2 regions of the Staphylococcus lugdunensis genome follow, and region 1 is predicted to be linked to the other one. Evidence: riboswitches for the same ligand, from Rfam matches in the RefSeq annotation. Region 1 holds a riboswitch; the other holds the start of a gene.
What was found. A riboswitch is a leader RNA that binds a small molecule or an ion and turns the genes downstream of it on or off. The one in region 1 is predicted to bind lysine.
Positions count from the first base shown of each region.

Region 2: another riboswitch for lysine. It lies ahead of AL499_RS00615 (amino acid permease); the one in region 1 lies ahead of AL499_RS01795 (aspartate kinase).

Region 1 covers NZ_CP014022.1:365,590-369,033, forward strand. The annotation lists gene AL499_RS01790 (ABC-F family ATP-binding cassette domain-containing protein) at 1-665, shown strand, start outside; lysine riboswitch at 1,181-1,356, shown strand; gene AL499_RS01795 (aspartate kinase) at 1,442-2,644, shown strand; gene AL499_RS01800 (aspartate-semialdehyde dehydrogenase) at 2,861-3,444, shown strand, end outside.
Region 2 covers NZ_CP014022.1:125,994-129,437, reverse strand. The annotation lists gene AL499_RS00615 (amino acid permease) at 39-1,532, opposite strand; lysine riboswitch at 1,771-1,946, opposite strand; gene thrS (threonine--tRNA ligase) at 1,996-3,444, opposite strand, start outside.

The DNA of each region.
Region 1 (3,444 bases):
GTGAAATTGGTAACGATTTGTTAGCAGTTGAAAATATCTCTAAAACAATCGATGGTGAAAAAGTCTTAGATAACATTTCTTTTACTATGAATCCTAATGATAAAGCAATTCTAATTGGTGACAGTGAAATTGCCAAAACAACATTATTAAAAATCCTTGCAGGAGAAATGGAACCAGATGAAGGTACTGTTAAGTGGGGAGTTACGACATCATTAAGTTATTTCCCTAAAGATAACTCAGAGTTCTTTGAGGGTGTGAATATGAATTTAGTTGATTGGTTGCGTCAATATGCACCTGAAGATGAGCAAACAGAAACATTTTTACGTGGTTTCTTAGGCCGCATGCTATTCAGTGGTGAAGAAGTTAAGAAAAAAGCCAGCGTTCTTTCAGGTGGAGAAAAAGTCCGTTGTATGTTAAGTAAAATGATGCTTTCAAGTGCCAATGTTCTGTTACTCGATGAACCTACAAATCATCTTGACTTAGAAAGTATCACTGCTGTAAACGATGGTTTGAAGTCATTTAAAGGTTCAATTATCTTTACGTCATATGATTTTGAATTCATCAATACCATTGCCAACCGTGTCATTGATTTAAATCAAGCTGGTGGATTATCAAAAGAATTACCATATGAAGAATATCTAAAAGAAACTGGCGTTCTCTCATAATCTCCCCATCGATTTCTAAACAAACTGGTACATTAAATATAGTTTGCCCTGTTCTCTCAAGTATGTCTTCATCATGCTTCGCACTTAAAAGAACTGTATTTAATCTTAATGTCATTTATTATAAAAATCATTCAGAGCCTAAGACGTAATTATGTTTTAGGCTCTAAAGTATATATTGGCATTGGCAGCAGTCGACTGAATAGAAAAATATGCTTATATCAAGCTTTTTTTCGATTTTAGTCATACATGCCGGTAAGAAATACAAATTCAAAATGAATACTGTCGCGCTTCCTTCCACTTGTCAGAGAGCGTGATGTCTAAACTTATATTTAAATAAACCTGTTTATTATTTTTAAAAATGCATAGCAGCGATATTACTTTTTACATTAACTATGATTAATTAGTCAATTACAGCATTATGAAAACTTTAATTGTCAGTAAATTTGTAAAAATCTAAATTCTCAGTTTACAGATGCTAACCCACCATGTATAATGAAAAACATATCAATTGAATAAGATTTTGATGAGGCGCATCAATCATTAGTAAGAAATAGAGTACTGTCTGCTAACAGCTATTTCTGAAAGGGTGCGATGCCGAAATAATGCAACTAGCAGGTTCGCTTTATTGGACTTTATGGTTAAAAGCCAAAAGTTTGTCATTATTTTTTAATAATGGAGTGCATCACTTGTTATAAAAATCCCGAGCAAGTTCGCGCATTCCGAACTTGCTCTTTTTTAGTAGCATGTGTCTCCTTTAATATTGGAGGTTTAACAATTTGAAACGACGCGTTTTAAAATTTGGCGGTTCATCAGTCGCTGATTTTACAAAAATAAAAAATATCGCAGCGATGCTTAAGCGTCGTGTCGATGAAGGTGAACAATTAATTGTAGTAGTAAGTGCTATGGGTAAAACAACGGACCTGTTAATGGAAAACGTACAATCATTAACAACAACACCTAGAGATCAAGAACTTGCCCTACTGTTAACTACCGGAGAACAACAAACTGTTTCTTATTTATCAATGGTTCTCAATGATATAGGTGTTGCTTCCCGTTCAATGACAGGTTATCAAGCTGGCATTAAAACAATAGGTCATCATTTGAAAAGCAAAATTGCTGAAATCAATCCTGCAGTATTTGATCATGCATTTGAGACGTATGATGTTATTGTTGTGGCAGGTTTCCAAGGTATAAATGATAACTATGAATTAACCACGCTTGGTCGTGGGGGTTCAGATACTACAGCCGTTGCACTTGCCGCTAGTAATGCAACCCCATGTGAAATCTACACAGATGTCGATGGTGTTTATGCAACAGACCCTCGTATTTTGAGTCGAGCTAAGAGATTAGATGTCGTCTCTTATGAAGAGATGATGGAAATGAGTGCATTAGGCGCAGACGTATTAGAGACTCGAAGTGTTGAGTTAGCCAAAAATTATGATATTCCTATCTATTTAGGTCGTACTTTATCAAATGTGAAAGGAACATGGATTATGCCCAATAGTGAAATATTAGAGAAAAAAGCTGTCACTGGTGTAGCTTTAGATAAACACATGATGCATATCACAATTAGCTATCCTTTATCTGATGACCGTTTGCTTACACAACTATTTACCGCTTTAGATAAAGGCGCAATTAATGTAGATATGATATCTCAAATTGTCAATGTTGAAGGATTACAATTATCATTTTCTATCAAAGATAGTGATATTCATCAAATCTCAGATATATTAGAAAATCTATCCGTATCTTTTAGTGCATTAGATTATAAGATTAATGAAACATATGTCAAAATTTCACTAATTGGTTCAGGCATGCGCGATATGTCAGGCGTAGCTTCTAAAGCATTTATCACATTGATAAATGCCAAAATCCCTTTTTACCAAACAACCACTTCTGAAATTAGCATTTCTTATGTCATTGATGCACAGAATGGTGACCGAGCCGTACAAACATTGTATGATGCATTTGAAATATAGAATATGTTTCTGGGACATAGCTATATTTTAGGCTCTGAGCCCTATATTGGTAGTATTGACTGGATTGAAAATACGCTGATACAAAGCTTTTTTCAATCTTAGTCAATCTTTCCGGGGCGGGACTACAAATTCATATTGAATTCTGTCCCAATCCCATAGATACATTTTAAAGATTTTCAAAATTTCAAATAGAATGAATAATGGAGTGACAGACTTATGACAAGATTAGCAGTAGTTGGAGCAACAGGATTAGTTGGAACAAAAATGTTAGAAACTTTAGATAGAAAAGGCATTCCTTTTGATGAATTAGTGCTTTTTTCTTCAGCGCGCTCAGCTGGCAAGAAAATTGATTTCCAAGATCAAATATATATAGTACAAGAATTAACAGAAGCAGCAGCAAGTGAACATTTTGACTATGTCTTAATGAGTGCTGGTGGTGGTACAAGTAAACAATTTGCTCCTATTTTCGAACAAGCAGGTGCAATTGTAATTGATAACTCAAGCCAATGGCGTATGAATAAAGATATAGACTTAGTCGTTCCAGAAGTAAATGAACCCCATTTTAAACGCGGCATTATTGCCAATCCAAACTGCTCAACTATTCAATCAGTAGTTCCACTAAGAGTTTTGCAAGAAAAATTTGGTTTAAAACGTGTTGCATATACAACATATCAAGCCGTTTCAGGTTCTGGTATTAAAGGAAAAAGAGATTTAGCTGAAGGTGCAAATGGTAAAGCACCAGAAGCATATCCTCACCCTATTTATAATAATGTTCTACCTCACATCGATATCTTTTTAGA
Region 2 (3,444 bases), 240 kb from region 1:
TAACAACATTATATGATTAAGTCAATTACTTTTATAAATTAATGGTGTTTTATTTCATTCATGTGAACATCTTGTCTTAAATCAACTTCTTCTAGTGGAATCTTTTTGGTTTTGTATCTTAATTTATGATAAATAAAGAACACTAAGAATACCGGAATACCCATATAAGTAATAACAAAGCGATTTAAATCAAATTCACCAGTTTTAATGAAATCCACATCTTGACCTATGATAACAATAACGCATAGAATACCAGCAAAAATAGGTCCAAATGGGAACCATTTAGCTTTGTATTTTAATTCTTTTTTATTATGGTGTTGTCGTTGGAATGCACGTCTAAATCGATAGTGACTTACAGCAATACCTACCCATGCGATAAAACCAGTCATGCCACTTGCCGCAACGATATATTCATATGCATTGCCACTAACCTTTTGAACTAAAAAGATAATGATCACTAATATTGCTGTGAGTAATAAAGATAAATATGGCACACCATATTTATTAGTTTTCCCGAAAATCGGGAATGCTAATTTATCTTTACTCATTGAATAAAGCATTCTTGTTGATGCATACATTCCAGAGTTACCAGCAGATAATACTGAAGTTAAAATAACTGCATTCATAAATGATGCGGCAAAAGCTAATCCAGCATTTTTAAAAACTAATGTAAATGGAGAAGTTGAGATGCTATTATCTCCGCCCATTAAGGCATTACTATCATAAGGTATTAACATTCCGATAACAAAAATTGCTAAAATATAAAATAACAATATTCTCCAAAACACTTGTTTAATCGCCTTTGGCACGGCACGCTCTGGATTTTCAGATTCTCCAGCAGTAATCCCTATAAGTTCTGTACCTTGGAATGAAAAACCTGCTACTAAGAACACACCTAATATAGATAGCAAGCTTCCGCCGAAATTCCCACCAAGTATAGGTCCTTCGCCTTTAGTAAATGTTTCAAAGCCAACAAATTTACCACCCATTATTCCAATAATAGTTAGTAGACCAATAGCAATGAAAATAATAACCGTAACAACTTTAATTAAAGCGAACCAATATTCACTCTCACCATAGATCCTTACAGATAATGAATTCAATGAGAATATGATGACTAAAAAGATACAGCTCCATAGCCATGCAGGTATCCCTGCCATTGGTGTCCAATATTGAATAACTTGCGCGGCAATAGTTACATCCGCAGCAACCGTAATAACCCAGTTAAACCAATAATTCCAACCTAATGCAAAACCTAATGAAGGATCTACAAAGCGCGTTGCATAAGTACTAAATGAACCTGAGACAGGTAAGTATGTTGCCATCTCTCCTAAAGAAGTCATTAAGAAAAATACCATAATACCAATAATTGCATATGCTATCAATGCGCCAAGCGCACCTGCATCGTGTATGGCACCACCAGAAGTCATAAACAGTCCTGTACCAATACACCCTCCCATAGCAATCATAGAAATATGACGGTCTTTTAATCCTCGTATAATACCGCCATTTTGACTTTCAATCTTAGACATAAAAGCTCCCTTTCTTTTACGTAGAGGCTAGCTAAATACACCCGTTTTTCAATTGTAGATAAGGGACAAAACACATGATGAACGTATCTTTATATCGTCAAATACACAAAAATTTCCGTTGAGAAATTATTATTGTTTTACAAGTGTTTTATCGCGTCCTTTTCTTTTTATCAAACGAATCGATGTTAAAGCATAAAAAATGGTTACATATCTATAAGAGATATACAACCATTTTTTCTATATTGGTAGCACATCACATATTGTGACAGTACAGTATCTATTCGATAACTGTCCCAACAAACATTTATTATGGATAAACATTTGCTTCGGCAACATTACCTTTCACTCACCTATATGCGTCCCATAAAAACTATAGATAAGTTACTTATTAAAGTTGCAACCTCTAACTCAAATTTAAAATTTTATATAATGAATATACATTAATTCCTACTATATTACAAGACTATCTATGTTTTTTTAGTCTGATTTCATCAACTAAATTCCATATAAATTCGTCCCTTTCAAGCGTCTGTTGATCTTGAGAGCCGTATTGACGAACATTAACTTGGTTATTCTCAACCTCTTTATCACCGACAACAATTTGATATGGAATTTTCTGCATTTGTGCTTCACGTATTTTATAACCCATTTTTTCATTACGATCATCAATTTCAACTCGTACACCTTGGGATTTTAATTCATCTTGCAAGTTTCTTGCATAGTCATAATGTAAATCAACATTGACTGGAATAATTTCAACTTGCTTAGGTGCCAACCATGTTGGAAAAGCGCCTTTTGTTTCTTCTGTTAAGAAAGCGACAAAACGTTCCATCGTAGATACAACGCCACGATGTATCACTACTGGTCTATGATACTCACCATCACTACCAATATAAGTTAATTCAAAGCGCTCTGGCAATAAAAAGTCTAGTTGTGCTGTTGATAATGTTTCTTCTTTGCCCATAGCAGTTTTAACCTGAACATCTAGTTTAGGACCATAAAATGCCGCTTCACCTATTGCTTCAACATAAGGCAAACCAAGCTCATCAACTGCTTCTTTTAACATTGACTCTGCTTTATTCCACATATCATCGTCATCCATATACTTCTCTTTATCTTCAGGGTCTCTGTAACTTAAGCGGAATGTATAATCTTCAAATCCAAAGTCTTTATATACATCTTGAATCATATGAACTACACGCTTAAATTCATCCTTAATTTGGTCAGGTCTAACAAAAATATGTGAGTCATTTAAAGTCATACCTCTAACACGCTGTAGGCCTGATACTGCACCGCTTGCTTCATAACGATGCATTGTGCCTAATTCAGCAAGACGGATTGGTAACTCACGATAAGAATGTGGTTTATTTTTATAAATCATCATATGATGAGGACAATTCATTGGACGTAATACCATTTCTTCATTTTCATCTAATTTCATCGGTGGAAACATATCATATCTATAATGAGCCCAATGACCAGAAGTTCTATATAAATCGACATTTGCTAAAACAGGTGTATAAACATGGTCATATCCCATACTAACTTCTTTATCAACGATATAGCGCTCAATTTCACGTCGTATTGTCGCACCGTTTGGCAACCAAAGAGGTAATCCAGCACCAACTAACTGATTATTTGTAAACAACTCTAAATCTTTACCAATCTTACGATGATCACGTTCACGACGTTCTTCAAGTAATTGTAAATGTGCTTTTAAGTCTTTTTTGTCGAAGAAAGCAGTTCCATATATACGTTGAAGCATTTTATTATTGCTATCTCCACGCCAATATGCCCCTGCAGTAGATAATAACTTAAATTCTTTGATTTTTGCTGTTGAAGGTACATGTACCCCACGACATAAATCTGTGAAGTCGCCTTGTGAATACAATGTGACCATCTCATCTTGAGG